Regions from separate parts of the Streptomyces sp. NBC_00440 genome, predicted to be linked through region 2. Evidence: riboswitches for the same ligand, from Rfam matches in the RefSeq annotation. Region 2 holds a riboswitch; each other region holds the start of a gene.
The links. A riboswitch is a leader RNA that binds a small molecule or an ion and turns the genes downstream of it on or off. The one in region 2 is predicted to bind cyclic di-AMP.

Region 1 (6,053 bases), 740 kb from region 2:
GGGATCGACCATCGTGTAGTTGGTCTCCCCCGGCCGTACGTAGTGCAGTTGCTCACGGGCCAGCCGCTCCACGTACGCGTTGTCCTGGAGGCGGGCCTTCTCGTCCCGCAGCTCCTCGACACGCGCCCTCGCCTCGCTCACCTGGCGCCGCTGGTCGGCGATGTCGCCGCGCTGCGAGACGTACTGCCGCATCGGATACGCGAGCGCGACCACCAGGGTGCAGAGCACCATGAGCAGTATCGCCGCCCGGCCGGTGAGCCGGGGCCTGCGCGCCTGGCGCCTGGACTGGGAGCGGTAGACACGGGCCGCGGTCTGCTCACCGAGCACCTTGAGTCTGGTCGCGGTGGAGAACCGGTCCCGGTTCCCTGCCATGCCGCCTCCCCGTTACACACGCACGTCCGTCCCCGGACACGGTACGGGACCGGGCACGGGGACGGCTGCGCGTGGCTGCGCCTTTGCTGCTGATTCAGCGCTTTATTCAGTTCTTCGGCGGTGTCAGCTCTGCGGCGGTGTCAGCTGGAGCGGAAGCGCGGGAACGCCGAACGGCCCGCGTAGACCGCGGCGTCGTCGAGGATCTCCTCGATGCGCAGCAGCTGGTTGTACTTGGCGACGCGGTCCGAGCGGGCCGGGGCGCCGGTCTTGATCTGGCCGCAGTTCACGGCGACCGCGAGGTCGGCGATGGTGACGTCCTCGGTCTCACCGGAGCGGTGCGACATCATGCACTTGAAGCCGTTGCGCTGCGCGAGCTCGACGGCGTCCAGGGTCTCGGTCAGCGAACCGATCTGGTTGACCTTGACGAGCAGGGCGTTGGCGGAGCCCTCCTCGATGCCGCGGGCCAGCCGCTCCGGGTTGGTGACGAAGAGGTCGTCGCCGACGATCTGGACCTTGGCGCCCAGCTTGTCGGTGATGACCTTCCAGCCGTCCCAGTCGTCCTCGTACAGCGGGTCCTCGATGGAGACGAGCGGGTACGAGGCGACGAGCTCCTCGTAGTACTCGGTCATCTCGGCGGCCGAGCGGGACTTGCCCTCGAACTCGTACTTGCCGTCCTTGTAGAACTCGGAGGCGGCGACGTCGAGCGCGAGCGCGATGTCCTTGCCCGGCGCGTAGCCGGCCTCCTTGATGGCCTCAAGGATGAGGTCGAGGGCGGCGCGGTTCGACTCCAGGTTCGGCGCGAAGCCGCCCTCGTCGCCGAGACCGGTCGACAGGCCCTTGGTCTTCAGGACCTTCTTGAGGGTGTGGTAAACCTCGGCGCCCCAGCGCAGCGCCTCCGAGAAGGACTCGGCGCCGATCGGCGCGATCATGAACTCCTGGATGTCGACGTTGGAGTCGGCGTGCGACCCGCCGTTCAGGATGTTCATCATCGGAACGGGCAGTAGGTGCGCGTTCGGGCCGCCCAGGTAGCGGAAGAGCGGGAGGTCGGAAGCCTCGGAAGCGGCGTGTGCCACGGCGAGCGAGACGCCGAGGATGGCGTTGGCGCCGAGCGAGCCCTTGTTCTCCGTCGCGTCCAGGTCGAACATCGCCTGGTCGATCAGGCGCTGCTCGGTGGCGTCGTAGCCGACGAGCTCCGGCCCGATCTGCTCGATGACGGCGAGGACTGCCTTCTCGACGCCCTTGCCCTGGTAACGGTTGGGGTCACCGTCGCGGAGCTCGATGGCCTCGAACGCACCGGTGGAGGCGCCGGACGGGACGGCGGCACGGCCCGTGCTGCCGTCGTCGAGGCCGACCTCGACCTCGACCGTGGGGTTGCCTCGGGAGTCCAGGATTTCCCGGGCTACGACGACGTCGATGGACGGCACTAGCATCTCCTTCTGGGATGTGACGCTATGGGCGCAGGGTCTCTTTGGCCTTGCGGCACGAGCCTAACCGGCTCGGAGCCATAGGCCTGCAGGGCGCCCGGACCCTGGGACGAAAAAGGGCCCAAAAGATCGTATGACGGTGTGAAAGTCACCAAATTTACCAGACCGTGACCACCTCACCGCCCCCGCCGGGCCGCCGGACGGAACCGGGACGCGGCTCCGGCGGAGAGACCCCCGGCCCGGCGCGTACGGGGGAGTCGCGCCGGGCCGGGGGTGCTGGGGAGAGCTGATATCAGCTCAGGTGGAGCTGCTGACCGGGGTAGATCAGGTTGGCGTCCTTCACGACGTCCTTGTTCAGGTCGAAGACCTTCTTCCAGCCACCGGAGACGTGCTCGGCCTTGGCGATCGTGGAGAGGGTGTCGCCGGCCTTGACCTTGTACTCGCCGTCACCCTTCTGGATCTTGGCGGGAGCGGCGTGCCGGGGAGCGGCGTGCTTCGGGGCGGCCGGCGCACTGGTGCGGGCCTCGCTGCGCGAAGCGGCCTGCTGGTCGCTGTGGCTGCTCTGCTGGTCGGCGCTCGACGAGGAGGAGCCGCTGTTCGAACCGGTGGAGACGTCCGGGCTCGGACCGCCGCTGGTCAGGCCGCCGGCACCGGCGCAGGACCAGGCGCCCGGACCCTGCATGGCGAGAAGCTTCTCGGCGGTGGCGATCTGCTGGCCCTTGGTGGCGAGGTCGGCACGCGGGGCGTACTGCGTACCGCCGGCGGCGGCCCAGCTGGAGTTGTTGAACTGGAGGCCGCCGTAGTAGCCGTTGCCCGTGTTGGTGGACCAGTTGCCACCGGACTCGCACTGCGCGACGGCGTCCCAGGTCGAGACCGAAGCGGCGGAGGCCGAGGTCGCCCCGATCAGCGGTACGGCCACAGCGGCACCGGCAACACCGGCGAGAGTGGCGACGCGGACGGCCTTCGAGGGGCGACGGTGCTTGGACTTGCTGGAAAACAGCATGAAGAATCTCCTCACCGACGCCTACGAGGTGAGCTGTCGGGTTCGGGCCAATGAGTTGCCCGGCTGCGCGGCCTAGCGCACAGCTTCACCCCAAGCCGGTCCCGGTTCGTGCCGTTCTCTGACTCTGAACGGACGGCCGGCCCCGGCGCTTACCTGGGTCCCCCGCTCCTGCCTGCGGCGCTTCTTAGCGTCACTGTTTCCCTTCGACCGATGGCAGGATTCGGCGTGGCGATCGAAGAGGCCCGCGGTGCGAGCGGTCTGACCGTAATCACAGGACCCCCCGATATTCAAAGATGAACATCGGGGAGCAAATCCCTGGTTTACGACCCCGCGTGACCTGTTTCCGCAGGTGAGGTGCGGCGTACGCCGGGCGGACAGTCCGGACATTCAGCAGCGCCGACGAGAGCCATGTCTCACTCGAACAGAAGCGGACATACAGGTCCGAACTACCCCTGATTTCGGTCGAGATCAAGGCTCTGGCCAGGAACGATGAAGTCCGGATCGCCTCCGACGGTCCGATGGTTCGCCGCGTAGAGCGCGGGCCATCCGCCGGGCAGATCGTGCGCCTCCGCGATGGACCACAGATTGTCACCCGCGCGGACGGTGTAGCTGCCGTCCGTACGGGCGTCATCGCGGGACACCTCCCCGCCGCGTGAAGCGTGCCGCCCGGTCTCGTCATGGCTCGCTCCGGAGCCACCGGTGGCCTCGCCGCCCCGGTGCTTGCCGCCCCCCGGGGCGTCACCGGAAGCAGGACCGGCGGGTGCCGCCGAGTCCGAGGGGCCGGGCGTGGCGGATGCGCTGGGGCCAGAAGTGCCCGAAGTGCCCGAAGTGCCCGAAGAGCCTGAATCGCCGGAAGAGTCTGATGTGTCCGATGAGGGGTCAGATGTGGGGGATGACGGGGCCGATGAGGAGGACGGGGCGCCCGAAGGGGAATCGGACGGGCTCGGACTCGCCTGCTTCGACGGCGCGTGCTTCGACGGTGTCTGCTTCGAACCGTCCGCGTCCGTGTCCCCGCCCGCCGGGTCCTTGGCGGAACCGGTCGGCTTGGCCGAATCGCTCGGCTTCGCGGAATCGGTCGGCTTCGCGGGGCTCGGGCTCGCGGTGTCCGGGGAGCCCGGGTCCACGGAGGCGCTGTCCGCGTCGTCCTTCGTCAGCCCGGCGATGGCCGCACAACTGGCCCAGGGAGTCGCACCCTCGGCCGCGTACACCTTCTTGGCCACGGCTATCTGCTGGGAGCGGCTGGCCAGGTCGGGGCGGGCCGCGTACTGCCCGCCTCCGTACTTGTCCCAGGTCGCCTGCGAGAACTGGAGGCCGCCGTAGTGCCCGTTGCCGAGGTCGGTGCTCCAGATGCCGCCGCTCTCGCACAGCGCCACCCGGTCCCAGGTCGTGGCGTCGGCAGCGTGGGCGCCGGTCGACGCCAGCAGCGGAAGGGCGATGGCCGAGCCCGTAACTCCTGCCGCTACGACAAGAGCTGGAGCCTGACGGGGGCGGCGGTGCCGACCGTTCCCGGTGCGCATGCGGTGGCCTTCCGTGTGACGGATGAGTCGAGGGGTGAACGTAGCCGCACTCGAACACCAGTCACAAGTCGATGCAGCGGAGATCACATGAAAGTCACATTCTTGACGCCCTGTCAGCCATGTACTGGTCAGGCCGTCAGTTGGGCGGGATATCGAACTCCACCGGAAGCGTGCGCAATCCCCGCATGATGAGCCCGCCGCGCCAGCGCAAATCGCCAGGTTCCGCCGCAAGTCGCAGGTCCGGCAGGCGGCGCAGCAGGGTGGCGAGCGCGGTCTGCGCCTCCAGCCGGGCGAGCGGCGCGCCGAGGCAGTAGTGGATGCCGTGCCCGTACCCCAGATGCTGGTTGTCGGTGCGTGAGAGGTCGAGCGTGTCGGGCTCGGTGAAGCGCTCGGGATCGCGGTCGGCCGCGGCCAGGACGACCAGTACGGGATCGCCCTCCGCGATGGACTGCCCGCCCAGGGTCAGCGCCTCGGTGGCGAACCGCCAGGTCGCCAGCTCCACCGGCCCGTCGTAGCGCAGGAGTTCCTCCACACCGGTGGCGAGGAGGTCGGTCTCCCCCGCCGCCAGTGACGCCTCCAGGCGCTCGCGCTGGTCCGGATTGCGGAGCAGCGCGTACATACCGTTGCCGATGAGGTTGACCGTCGTCTCGAACCCGGCGAAGAGCAGGATGAACGCCATCGCCGCGGCTTCGTTCTCGGTCAGGTGCTCGCCGTGGTCGCTCGCCCTGATGAGCCCGGAGATGAGGTCGTCGCCGGGGCTCTCCCGCTTGCGGTGGATGAGTTCGGCGAGGTAGTTCCGCATCTTCTTGACCGACCGTGCGACCCCGCCGCGCGGTCCGCCGCCGTGACGGATCATCATGCCCGCCCAGTCGCGGAAGTCGTCCTGGTCCTCGCGGGGGACGCCGAGCAGATCGCAGATGGCGTAGATGGGGAGCGGAAAGGCGAAGTCATGGATGAGGTCGGCCGTGCCCTGCTCTCCGCTCTTCGCCACGAAGGCGTCGATCAGCTGGTCCGTCAGCTCCTGTACGCGCGGTGCGAAGAGCGCGACGGTGCGCGGGGTGAACGCCTTGGAGACCAGACGCCGCAGCCGGGTGTGGTCCGGCGGGTCGATGTTCAGCAGATGCGTCATCAGCTCCGCCTTGCGCTCCCCCGGAATGCCGGTCTTGCCCTTGGCGTGCGGGGACTCCGCGTGGTGCGCGGGGTTCTTCGACAGCCGGGGCTCGGCGAGCGCCGTCCGCGCGTCCGCGTACCGCGTCACGAGCCAGGCCTCCACCCCGCTCGGGAGCGCGGTCCTGTGGACGGGCGCGTTCTCGCGGAGCCAGGCGTACGCGGGGTACGGGTCGGTCGCGAACTCCCAGGTGAAAAGGGTGGGGGCCGGGCCTGCGGTGCTGTTGTCGGTCACTCCTCGACGGTAGCCGTACCGCCCTGCGCCCTCTCCGCGCCCCGGTCGGTCACTCCTCGACGGGAGCCGTACCGCGCTGTGCCTTCTCCGCGGCCCGGATCGCGTCCCGGTACGCCCGCGCCGCGGCGCGCAGCGCGGCCTCCGGGTCCGTGCCCGCCGCCTCCGCGCTCGCGGCCAGGGCGAGCAACTGGTAGCCGACGCCCTCCCCTGCCGGCAGCGGTACGTCGAGCTCCGAGCCGCGCACCCGCGAGGTCAGTTTCGCCGCGAGTGCGAGGGCCGGCTGACCGACCGGGACGCCGTCCGTCACCGACTCCCGCTGCTTCTCGATCGCCTTG
Region 2 (6,053 bases):
CACGAACGCACTGCGGCACGCGGGAGGGCTTACCGCTCTGCGACTGGCCGCGGACCGCACCACACTGGAGGTCACCGTGGAGGACCCCAGCCGCGCCATGCCGCGGGAGCGCGCGCCGGACCTCAACGGGGCCGGGGGCGGATTCGGCTGGCCTCTGGTCCGTTTCCTCGCGCGTACGGTCGTTGTCAGCCACTGTCCCCAGGGCGGTAAGAACGTACGCGCCGTCCTCTCCCGTTGACCCGTAGTCCCACACGGTCTACCGCTCCACAGGCCCCTGTCCTGCGCGTGAATGCGCAGGACAGGGGCCTGTGCGCGTGGGGGGAGGGGTGTACGTCAGGTGGGTGGGCCCGAACTGCCTTCAGCCACCGGGCAGTTGCCGTCGCCACCCTGGCCGGCCGGCTGCCGTGGGCGCGGGGTGCCGGGTCATGGTCAGAACCACCCCCGCGCATGGCGTAGAGTTGGGTTTACCGACGCGGGGTGGAGCAGCTCGGTAGCTCGCTGGGCTCATAACCCAGAGGTCGCAGGTTCAAATCCTGTCCCCGCTACTCAGATCGAAGGCCCAGCACTCACGTGCTGGGCCTTCAGTCGTTTCTCACCACCGCCCCGCCCCGCTCTCCCCCACTTGGCCGACGCCGAATCGCACACCGGCGTCGGTGCGGCCAGCCTGGTGGGGCGCGGTACCGTCCGCCGCTTTACGGACCGGGCAGGAGGGTACTGGTGGGGCAGCGAGAGGACTCGGGCCGGGCGCGCAGGTTCGTCCGGGCGCTGCCTGCCGTGCTGATCGCGGGCGGGGTGGCCTTCGACCAGCTGACGCCGTCCGCGTTCACCGCTGCCCCGTTCTTCGTCGCCGCGCCGGTGATCGCGGCCCCGCTCTTCTCGTACCGGGCCACGCTGATCACGGGGATCATCGCGGTGCTGGCGGTCGTGGGGCTGCACGGCTACGACGACACCTCGGCCAAGGCCTCGGCGATCACGGAGATGATCACCGTCGTCACGGTGTCCGTCGTCGCCCTCATCATCAACCGCGTCATCCGGGTCAGCGGCGAAGAACTCGCGTCGGCGCGCGTGGTGGCGGAGACCGCGCAGCGCGCCGTGCTGCCGGTGCCTTCCGAGCGGATCGCCGGGCTGCACATCGCGGCGCGGTACGAGGCGGCGCAGGCCGGCACCTTCATCGGCGGCGATCTCTTCGCCGTGCAGGACACCCCGTACGGGGTCCGGCTGGTGATCGGTGACGTACGGGGCAAGGGGCTCGGCGCCGTCGAGGCTGTGGCTGTGGTGATCGGGGCCTTCCGGGAGGCCGCCGAGCAGGAGGTGACGATCGAGCGGGTCGCTCAGCGGCTGGAGCGTGCGCTGACCCGTGAGGGCGTGCGGCGGGAGGGACTTGACGCCTTCGAGGGGTTCACCACGGCGGCGCTCGCCGAGATCCCGCGCAGCGATCAGGGCTTGATCCGGCTGCTCAACCGGGGCCACCCCGAGCCGCTGCTGCTGTACGCGGACGGGGGCATCCACCTCCTCACGCCGGCCGATCCCGCCCTGCCGCTGGGGCTGGCCGATCTGGCGGCCTGGCCGGACCAGGCGGACGAGACGGAGTTCCCGCCGGGGGCCACGCTGCTGCTCTACACCGACGGCCTGTCCGAGGCGAGGAACGCGCAGGGGGCCTTCTACGAGCCGCAGGAGCGGCTGCGCGGCCGGATCTTCCCGGGGCCCGATGAGCTGCTGACGGCGGTGACCGACGACGTGCGGCTGCACACGGGCGGGCGCTCCACGGACGACATGGCGCTGCTCGCGGTGGGCCGTCCGGGCCAGGGGCAGCCGGACCGGCGCAGGACCGTGGAGATCATCCACCGCGAACAACACGATCCGTAATCGAAGAGCACCCCTCTGCACAACACCGCATAACATTTGACGCACTATCAGAATCTCGATGTTTCCCGGTGGCTTCTGAAGGGTGATCAAGTCGCCCGAATCCGCCCCTTTATGCCCCGGTAAGTACAGGCCAAAGCCGTTAACGATCAGTCGGAACAGCTTGGAATCCGGCCCTCGCGTCTATTAACGTTCGATAACGCAGCGCGGTTGTCCCAGTCGTCGCAAGAGGCGGCACCGTGCGCACGCGCCGAATCCCGCAAGGGAACCGGGGAACCACCAATTGGGGTGAATCGGGCTTCTCCGTAAGGGCTGCCCGTAGGAGACCTTCCTGCTCCGAACCCGTCAGCTAACCCGGTAGGCGGTAAGGAAGGAAAGGAGTGCGCCTCCGTGGCGTCCAACAACCCTGCCCCCGAAACGCTTTACTTCCCGAACGACGATGCTCCCGGTTTCGGCGGTGAGGACGGCGGCACATTCGACGAGTGGAACCCCACTGAGGATTCCCTCCGTTCGGTCCGCGGTAAACACCGGGTCGCCAAGCAGCGCGGCGGACTCGCCCGCAGCTCGACGGTGCTCGGCGTCGGCGTGATCGCAGCCGTCGGTGCGGGCGGCATGGCCAGCGCCCAGAGCAAGCCGCCGGTCGCGATCTCCCTCCCCGACCTTCCGCAGTCCGTCAAGGACAAGCTGCCGGATGCCGAGTCGCTGCCCGGCGTGGGGACGCTGATCTCCGACCTCGACGGCGGTTCGTCGGACCACAGCGGTACGGAGACGGGCGCCGCCGACGCGGCGCTCAGCACCGCTGCGGCCACCGGCAAGGGCAGCGGGGACGCGGGCGAGGCCCTCCGCGCCCGGATCCTCCAGCAGGCCGAGCAGCAGCAGGGCGCGGTCGACGACGAGGCCAAGGCGGCAGCCGAGAAGGCAGCCGCGGACAAGGCGTCGGCGGAGGCCGCGAAGAAGCAGGACGAGGCGGCGGCCAAGGAGAAGGCGGCCAAGAAGAAGGCCGAGGCGGAGGCCAAGGCCAAGGCGGAGAAGGAGCGGCTCGCCAAGCTGGCGGCCAGCTACTCGCTCCCCGTCTCCTCGTACACCCTCACCTCGCGGTTCAACGACGGCGGTTCGATGTGGTCGTCGGGCCACCACACCGGCCTCGACTTCGCCGCCCCGACCGGTACCCCGATCAAGGCCGTGCACAGCGGGACGGTCAAGTCGGCCGGCTGGGCCGGGGCGTACGGCTACCGCACGGTCATCACGCTCGACGACGGTACGGAGCTGTGGTTCTGCCACCAGTCCTCGCTGGGGGTCAGCGCCGGCCAGAAGGTCAGCACCGGCGAGGTCATCGGCAGGGTCGGAGCCACCGGCAACGTCACCGGCCCGCATGTCCACGTGGAGGTCCGGCCGGGTGGCGGCGACCCGATCGACCCGATGACCTGGCTCCAGGGCAAGGGCCTCAACCCGTAACTCTCAGCCCGTACTCTCAGCCTGTAACCGCGGCCCCGCCCCTGCGCGTACCGCCGCTGCACGGCGACCCGCACCCCGGCAGTCCTGACGGCATCCCCCCGGCGTCAGGGCTGCCGGTCCGCTGTGTGCGGGCACCCGGCCGGTCCGGCCCCCGCGTACGGCCGGTCCTGCGGAACACCGGCGGATCAGCGGGACAGCGCCGGACCAGCGGAATAGTGCCGGGCCGCCGCGGGGTTGACCGACATATGACTTCTCTCCGCTCACTCGGCTCCTCCGACCTCAAGGTCTTCCCGCTCTCCCTCGGTGGCAATGTCTTCGGGTGGAGCGCCGACGAAAAGCAGTCCTTCGACGTGCTCGACGCCTACACGGCCGCCGGCGGCAACTTCATCGACACCGCGGACACGTACTCGGCCTGGGTGCCCGGCAACAAGGGCGGTGAGTCCGAGACCGTCATCGGCAACTGGCTGGCCGCACGGGGTAACCGGGCCGACGTGGTGGTCGCGACCAAGGTCGGCGCGCATCCGCAGTACAAGGGGCTGTCCCCGGCGAACATCAGGGCCGCAGCCGACGAGTCGCTGCGTCGGCTGCGCACCGACTACATCGACCTCTACTACACGCACTTCGACGACCCGTCCGTGCCGGTCGAGGAGATCATCTCCACCCTCGACGAGCTGGTGAAGGCGGGCAAGGTGCGCGCCATCGCCGCGTCCAATGTGTCTCCCGAGCGGCTCGACGCCTCCATGGCGTTCTCCGAGAAGGAGGGGCTGGCCAGGTACGTCGCTCTCCAGCCGCACTACAACCTGGTCTCCCGTGACACCTATGAGGGCGGGCTCCAGGACGCGGCGGCCCGGCACGGTCTGGCGGCCGTGCCGTACTACGCGCTGGCCTCCGGCTTCCTCACCGGCAAGTACCGGCCCGGTGTGGACGTCGACAGTGTGCGGGCCGGCGGTGCGGCCCAGCACCTGGGGACCGAGCGGGGACCGAAGGTCCTGGCCGCGCTCGACAAGGTCGCCGCGGCGCACGGCGCCGAGGTGGCGACCGTCGCCCTGGCGTGGCTGGCCGCTCAGCCGACCGTCGTCGCGCCGATCGCTTCGGCGCGTACGGTCGGGCAGCTGCCCGCGCTGACGGCCGTGGCCGAGCTGAAGCTCACCGACGCCGAGGTGGCGGAGCTGACCGCGGCCTCCGCCTGAGAAACCGGATCCGGCCACGAACCGGATCCGGCCACGAACCGGATCCGGCCACGAACCGGATCCGGCCCGGAAGCGGATCGGCCACGAACCGGATCCGGCCGGGGTGCCGTGGGGGTCAGTGCTGGTACGGGTTGTAGCCGCCGTAGTGCAGATGCGGTGGCGGCACCCGTATCCGCCCGGTCGCCTCCGCCGCGTAGAGCAGCGCGGGCCCCGCGATCTCCTTGCGCTGCCAGAGGTGGTGCAGCAGCTCCTGCTCGCGCGCTTCGAAGTCCGGGCCCACCACGCCCCGGTGGGCCCTGTGCCGCAGAAAGGCGAGGGTCGTCGCGAAGGCCTCGTACTCGGAGACCGCACGGGACGCGGCCTTGGCCCGTGACTTCGCGTCGGCGTGCGCCGGCGGCCGGTGGTACGGGCTCCGGCCGTACGGACTGGAGGGGTGCGGACCGGAGGGGTACGGGGCTGAGCTGTTCGGGCCTGGGCCGTACGGGGCCGGGTGGGGGCCCAGATGCGGGCTGGTCGCGCCGAACCCTCCGCCGAACGTACGCGCCGCGAAGCTGCGTGCCATGGCGCGCGCCCGCATCGACGACAGCGCCAGCGGCTCCGCGGGGGCCAGCCAGCCCGCCGCCGCGTACGCGGGCAGTTCGGCCGATATCGTGCGCAGCTCCCGCTGGCGGGTCCAGATCGCCAGCCAGGTGATCATCCCGAAGACCGGGAGCATGAAAGCGCCGTAGACCAGATAGAAGCCATAGGTGCCGAAGGCCGACGAACTGTTCCACAGGGCGTGCATGCCCATGGCGCAGAGGAGACCGAGCAGCGGCGGTCCGGTCCTGCGCAGCCGCTGGTCCTCGGCGGCCAGCGCCGCGATGCCGAAGCCGATGCCGGTCAGCACGGTGAACAGCGGGTGGGCGAACGGCGAGAGGACCACCCGGACGAAGAAGGTCGCCGCCGTCACGGACGGAACGCCCGAGAACCCCAGCGACTTGTCCTCACCGAAGGCGCTGCCCAGATACAGGATGTTCTCGGTGAAGGCGAAGCCGGTCGCGGTGAAGCCCGCGAAGACCACACCGTCCACGACCCCGGTGAAGTGGCGCCTGCGGAAGAGGAAGATCAGCAGGATCGCGGTGGCCTTCGCGCTCTCCTCGACGATCGGCGCCACCACTCTCGCCCCGAGGGTGTCCGCGCTCGTCGGATCCGCTGTGGCGGTCGCTATCCAGTGCGTGGCGAAGGAGTTGGCGATGATCGCGACGAGCGCGGCGGCGCACGCTCCCCAGGCGAAGGCGAAGATCAGGTTCCGCCAGGGCCCCGGATCGACCCGGTCCAGCCAGCGGAAGGCCGCCATGAGCAGCGGCACCGGCAGCACGGCCAGACCCATCCCGACGAGGAAGCCCTCGGTCCCGGTCTGTTCGCGGACCAGCGAGAGGATCAGCAGGCCGCAGATGGCGAGGACGATGATCACCGCTGTGGCGCGCAGCGCCTTGCTCCGCCAGAAGTCCCTGCGGGGGGCGTAGCGCCAGTGTGCACGCGGTGGAACGGCGTCGAAGCGCGGCT
Region 3 (6,053 bases), 2.5 Mb from region 2:
GCCGGCCGTGCCGACGAACTGTGCAGGTACGCCGTGCTGTTCGGCGACCCGCAGCTGGCGCTGACCGCTGTGGGCCGGGTGCTGGACATCACCGCCGAAGAGGTGCAGCAGGTCGCCAAGGCCCGGCTGCGCCCCGACAACCGGGCTGTGCTGGTGTACGAGCCCGCCACCGCCGATGAGCCCGAAGAGACCAGTGCGGACGGCGCGTCCGACGAGGCCACCGCAGCCACCGCAGCCACCCAGAGCACAGAGGCGGACCAGTGACCGACCCCGCGGCCGTGATGATGGCCTTCCACCCGCAGCCCCAGGCGGGTGCGCCCAGGCCCTGGGCCTTCCCGGCCCCCGAGCGCTCCACCCTGCCCAACGGCCTGACGGTGCTGCGCTGCCACCGTCCCGGACAGCAGGTCGTCGCGGTCGAGATCAGCCTCGACGCCCCGCTGGACGCCGAGCCCGAGGGGCTCGACGGCATCGCCACGATCATGGCGAGGGCGCTCTCCGAGGGCACCGACAAGCACAGCGCGGAGGAGTTCGCCGCCGAGCTGGAGCGCTGCGGCGCCACCCTCGACGCGCACGCCGACCACCCCGGCGTCCGGGTCTCCCTCGAAGTGCCGGTCTCCCGGCTGCCCAAGGCGCTCGGTCTGCTCGCCGACGCACTGCGGGCGCCCGCCTTCGCCCCGAGCGAGGTCGAGCGGATCGTGGGCAACCGGCTGGACGAGATCCCGCACGAGCTGGCCAACCCGGCCCGCCGCGCGGCCAAGCAGCTCTCCAAGGAGCTCTTCCCGGCCACCGCGCGCATGTCGCGTCCGCGCCAGGGCACCGAGGAGACGGTGGCGCGCATCGACGCGGCCGCCGTCCGCGCCTTCTACGACGCCTACGTCCGGCCGGCGACCGCCACCGCCGTGGTCGTCGGCGACCTGGCGGGGACCGACCTGGACGCGGTGCTCGCCGAGAGCCTCGGCGAGTGGAAGGGCAACGCGGGCACGCCCCGGCCGGTGCCCCCGATCACCGCGGACGACACCGGCCGGGTGATCGTCGTGGACCGGCCGGGAGCGGTCCAGACCCAGCTGCTGATCGGCCGGATCGGCGCCGACCGGCACGACCGTGTCTGGCCGGCCCAGATCCTCGGCACGTACTGCCTGGGCGGCACGCTCACCTCCCGTCTGGACCGCGTTCTGCGCGAGGAGAAGGGCTATACCTACGGCGTGCGGGCCTTCAGCCAGGTGCTCCGCTCCGCCCCCGACGGCACCGGCGCCGCCATGCTCGCCATCAGCGGTTCGGTGGACACCGAGTCGACGGGCCCCGCGCTCGACGACCTCTGGAAGGTCCTCAGGACGCTGGCCGCGGGCGGGCTGACCGACACCGAGCGGGACATCGCCGTACAGAACCTGGTGGGCGTCGCCCCGCTGAAGTACGAGACGGCCGCCGCGGTCGCGGCCACGCTCGCCGATCAGGTCGAGCAGCACCTGCCGGACGACTTCCAGGCACAGCTGTACGCGCGCCTCGCCGCGACCGGCACGGTCGAGGCGACCGCCGCCGTGGTCTCCGCCTTCCCCGCCGACCGGCTGGTGACGGTCCTGGTGGGGGACGCCGCGCAGATCGTGGAGCCGGTCAGGGCGCTGGGCATCGGCGAAGTGACCGTGGTCGAGAGCTGAGTCCCGGCCGCTCCGGGGCACCGGCGGCCGGACCGGATCTGCGGGGCCCCGGTGGGCAGTTCGTCCACCGGGGCCCCGACTGCATGCCGGGGGTGTGCGGGCCTCCGGGACGCGTGGCTGTGTACGCCTGCGGGTTGGCGTCTGTGGGATGGGCGTCTGTGGGATGTGCGACAAAATCCGCTGTCTGTTTGGCGCAACCAGGACGGACCACTTACCGTCACACTCGCTGTCCGTCGGACGTAAGCCGCAACCGCGGCGCCGGGCAGCGATCGCCGAGTCCCCGTCAGGCGCGAGCCCGGGGAGCCGGGGACCCACTCAGTCCCTGGGGTGAATCGGGGCCGCTCCACAGGGGCGGGCCCGTAGGAGACCTTCCTGCTCCGAACCCGTCAGCTAACCCGGTAGGCGAGAGGGAAGGAAAGGACCAGCCCCTTCATGGCGTTCAGCCGCCCTACCGGCAAGCACCGTGGCCCGAAGCGCCTGACCCGCAGGACCGCGGGCGTCGCCGGAGTCGCCACCCTCGCCACGGCCGGTGTCGTCGGCACCCTCGCCTCCCCGGCGATGGCCGACAGCGCGACGGTCTCCACGGCGCAGGAAGTCCGTCTCGACCGGACCATCCTTGTCGGTGACACCGTGGCCGACGAGATAGCCGCCCAGGCCACCGCACAGCAGCACGAGGCCGTGGCGAAGGCCAGGGCCGAGGCGGCAGCCGCGAAGGCGAAGGCCGAGCGCGAGGCCAAGAAGGCGGCCGAACAGCGCGCGGCCCGGACCGCTGCCCGCAAGCGCCTCAACGCCTATGTGGCCCCGGTCGCCAACTCGTATGTCTCCACCGGCTACAAGACCGGCGGCAGCCTCTGGTCGTCCGGCAGCCACACCGGCATCGACTTCCACGCCGCGAGCGGCACCCCGGTCCACGCCGTCGGCGCGGGCACGGTCGTGGAGGCCGGCTGGGGCGGCGCGTACGGCAACAACATCGTCATCCGGATGCACGACGGCACGTACACGCAGTACGGCCACCTCTCGTCCATCGGCGTCTCGGTCGGCCAGTCCGTCACATCGGACCAGCAGATCGCACTCTCCGGCGCCACCGGCAACGCCACGGGCCCGCACCTCCACTTCGAGGCCCGCACGGGCCCCGACTACGGCTCGGACATCGATCCCGTCGCGTATCTGCGCTCGCACGGCGTCAAGGTCTGAACCCGGCTGTCCCGTATGGCCCCGGCGCTCGTCGCGCCGGGGCCATACGCGTTCCGGGGTTCGCACGGATATCTTCCTCGCGCCGGGTGTTCGTACGTCCGGTTTTTGGCCGGCCAAAAGATATCCATGATTTACCGGGGGCCTTCGGGAATTAACATGCCCTGCCATAGAGTCGCCGCACAGGTGTGCACAGACCGCGATATGCGGGCGTCGATGCGGAGGTTCGGTCATGCGCGTTCCCGCACATTCGGTATGCACGGCAATCCGGGACGACATCATCTCGGGGGTGTACGAGCGGGGCGGCCGGCTGACCGAGGAGGTGCTCGCACGCCGGTACGGCGTCTCCCGTGTCCCGGTCCGCGAAGCCCTGCGGACCCTGGAGTCCGAGGGGTTCGTGGTCACCCGCCGGCACGCGGGCGCCTGTGTCGCCGAGCCGACCGAGCGGGAGGCGGCCGACCTGCTGGAGATACGGATACTGCTGGAGCCGATGGGGGCGGCGCGCGCCGCCCAGTGGCGGACCGAAGCCCATCTGAAGGTGCTCCGCGGCCTGGTCAGGCTGGGGCAGGAGCGGGCCGGGCGCGGCCAGGGCGAGGATCTGCGGTCGCTCGGCGGCTGGTTCCACGAGACGCTGGCGCAGGCGTCGGGCAGTTTGGCGCTGACCACGCTGCTCGGTCAGCTGCGGCAGAAGATCAGCTGGATGTACGCGGTCGACCAGCCGGCCCTTCCTGTCGTGTCCTGGGCGGAGCACGGCTCGATCGTGGACGCGGTGGCGCGCGGCGACGCGGAGCGGGCCCGCGCTCTGACCGCGGTGCACGCCGAACGCGCCATGGCGGCGCACCGGCTGCGGAAGCGGGGGCGCGTGAGGGATTCGCAACATGCTGTAAACATTGCGGGCATCACTGATTAACAGTGCTGCCGTATACAGGGGAGGGGATAAAGGGGCGGGGGATTTCGGCTTTTCCCTCTGCCGTATCCGTCCTGCCGTATCCGTCCTGTCGGATTCGCCGCTCAGCCCCGTGCCGTCTTTTTATTTTCTGCTTTTCTGATGTCCCGGTGCGGTCCCGGTCCCGGATGCCCGGTGCCGGGCACCCGGTCCGGAAAGCGCGGGAAGGTCAGGTGACCTCCCAGGCCGCCTCGATCATCCGGAAGATCTCGTCCACCGCGGCCTGCGGATCGGCCGCCTCGCGGGCCAGTGAATAGGCGTCGATCACGAACCTCGCGATCGTCCGGCAGGCCGTTGTGGTCCGTGACAGGCCGGGATCGGCGGCGATGGCTGTTGCCAGCGACTCCGCATGGCGCAGCCTCATCGACTCCTCGTACTCCCGCAGGGCGGGTGATCCGTCCACCATGTGCCAGATCGGGGCGGCGCTGTCCGCTGTGCAATGTCGCACCAGGGCCAGGATCTCGCGGCGCAGCGCAGGGATGAGCGGCTCGTGCGGAGCCCGGCCCGTGGCCGCCTGGATGAGGCGTTGCTCGAAGTCGTCGTCCCGCTCGAACACCAGGGCCTCTTTCGAGGCGAAGTGGGAGAAGAGCGTGGTGACGGCCACGTCGGCCTCGGCGGCCACATCGCGGATGCCCACCGCGTCGTACCCGCGTTCCAGGAACAGCCGCAGGGCGGTGTCAGCGATCTTCTGGCGGGTCGCGGCCTTCTTGCGCTCACGGCGTCCGGGCGGCTCGGTCATGCCGTGATGCTATCAGTTACAAAGGCGTAGTCGTTGTTAAACGCTAACGGTTAGTGCTACGTTCGGCCGCATGAAGAAAGTGAGCTTCGCCGAGTTCGGCGGTCCGGACGTTCTGCAACTCATAGATGCCGAGGAGCCCCATGCGGGCCCCGGCCGGATACGTATCGCCGTGCGGGCGGCGGGTGTGAACCCCGTCGACTGGAGGGTCCGTGAAGGCCAGGTCCTGGGGGCCCATCCGACCGAGTTGCCCTCCGGTGTCGGGCTGGACGCCGCCGGGGTGGTGGACGAGGTCGGCGAGGGCGTCGAAGGGGTCGAGGCCGGTGACCATGTGTTCGGTGAAGGGGCGAGCACCTACGCCGAGTTCGCCGTGCTGTCGGCCTGGGCCCGGATGCCCGAGGGCCTGACGTTCGAAGAGGCGGCCGGGTACCCCTCCGTGGTGGAGACCGCGCTGCGCGTCATCCGCGAGACCGGTGTGCGCTCAGGGCAGACGCTGCTGGTCAGCGGTGCGTCCGGGGGAGTCGGTTCGGCGGTGCTGCAGATCGCCCGCGACCGCGGCATCGCGGTGATCGGCACGGCCGGCGCCGCGAACCAGGACTATCTACGGAGCCTGGGTGCCGTCGCCACGACGTACGGCGAGGGCTGGGTCGAGCGGGTGCGGCAGCTCGGCCGCGTCGACGCGGCTCTCGATCTGGCCGGTACGGGCGTGATCGGTGAGCTCGTCGAGCTGACCGGGGATCCGCAGAAGGTGATCTCCATCGCCGATCTCGGTGCGCCGGCCCTCGGTGTCCGGTTCTCCGGTGTGGCCGGGAGCGTGCCGGATGCGCTCGCCGAGGCGGCCGCCCTCATCTCGCGGGGGAAGCTCCACATCCCGGTCGAGAGGTCGTACACGCTGGCCGAGGCCGCGGCAGCGCACATCGACAGCCATGCCGGTCACACGCGCGGGCGCCGGGTCATGGTCGTCTGAGCCGTTTCCGCTCAGACGGTCTCGGGGAGTTCGTCGAGCCCTTCGGCGACCAGCTTGGCCAGCCGGTCCAGGGCGGCGTCGGCGCCCTCCACGTCCGAGGTGAGCACGATCTCCTCGCCGCCCTCCACGCCCAGGCCGAGGACGGAGAGCATCGACGCCGCGTTGACCGGGTCGCTGCCGTTCTTCGCGATCTTCACCGGGACGCCGGAAGCGGTGGTGGCACGGACGAAGATGGAGGCCGGCCGGGCGTGCAGGCCCTCGGTCCAGCCGACCTTGACACGACGCTCAGCCATGGTGTTGCCCTTCGAGTTCTGTGCTAGTTGTCTAGACCATTCTTGCACGGGTGGTGCGGGGGCGGATGTGGTGCGGGACCGCTCTGCCGGATCCCAGACTGCACCGCTCCCCGTACCACCGCGACCCGTACGCTTTCAGCATGCAGCCCCCGCTGGAGGAGAACCCGCACCAGGAGTACCCGGCCCACTGGGAAGCGGATGTGGTGCTGCGCGACGGCGGTACCGCGCGGATCCGGCCGATCACCACCGAGGACGCCGACCGGCTCGT

Region 1: another riboswitch for cyclic di-AMP. It lies ahead of OHB13_RS13920 (transglycosylase family protein); the one in region 2 lies ahead of OHB13_RS17365 (M23 family metallopeptidase).
Region 3: another riboswitch for cyclic di-AMP. It lies ahead of OHB13_RS28375 (M23 family metallopeptidase); the one in region 2 lies ahead of OHB13_RS17365 (M23 family metallopeptidase).

Annotation. Positions count from the first base shown of each region.
Region 1 is NZ_CP107921.1:3,115,769-3,121,821, forward strand. It holds gene OHB13_RS13910 (FtsB family cell division protein) at 1-372, opposite strand, end outside; gene eno (phosphopyruvate hydratase) at 513-1,802, opposite strand; gene OHB13_RS13920 (transglycosylase family protein) at 2,089-2,799, opposite strand; cyclic di-AMP (ydaO/yuaA leader) riboswitch at 2,803-2,989, opposite strand; gene OHB13_RS13925 (LysM peptidoglycan-binding domain-containing protein) at 3,246-4,316, opposite strand; gene OHB13_RS13930 (cytochrome P450 family protein) at 4,453-5,718, opposite strand; gene OHB13_RS13935 (nucleoside triphosphate pyrophosphohydrolase) at 5,768-6,053, opposite strand, start outside.
Region 2 is NZ_CP107921.1:3,859,077-3,865,129, reverse strand. It holds gene OHB13_RS17380 (ATP-binding protein) at 1-238, shown strand, start outside; tRNA gene OHB13_RS17375 (tRNA-Met) at 472-545, shown strand; gene OHB13_RS17370 (PP2C family protein-serine/threonine phosphatase) at 637-1,866, shown strand; cyclic di-AMP (ydaO/yuaA leader) riboswitch at 2,102-2,242, shown strand; gene OHB13_RS17365 (M23 family metallopeptidase) at 2,254-3,318, shown strand; gene OHB13_RS17360 (aldo/keto reductase) at 3,564-4,508, shown strand; gene OHB13_RS17355 (PrsW family intramembrane metalloprotease) at 4,624-6,053, opposite strand, start outside.
Region 3 is NZ_CP107921.1:6,315,733-6,321,785, forward strand. It holds gene OHB13_RS28365 (M16 family metallopeptidase) at 1-264, shown strand, start outside; gene OHB13_RS28370 (M16 family metallopeptidase) at 285-1,652, shown strand; cyclic di-AMP (ydaO/yuaA leader) riboswitch at 1,913-2,072, shown strand; gene OHB13_RS28375 (M23 family metallopeptidase) at 2,085-2,846, shown strand; gene OHB13_RS28380 (GntR family transcriptional regulator) at 3,076-3,753, shown strand; gene OHB13_RS28385 (TetR/AcrR family transcriptional regulator) at 3,959-4,528, opposite strand; gene OHB13_RS28390 (NADP-dependent oxidoreductase) at 4,599-5,492, shown strand; gene OHB13_RS28395 (HPr family phosphocarrier protein) at 5,504-5,785, opposite strand; gene OHB13_RS28400 (bifunctional acetate--CoA ligase family protein/GNAT family N-acetyltransferase) at 5,926-6,053, shown strand, end outside.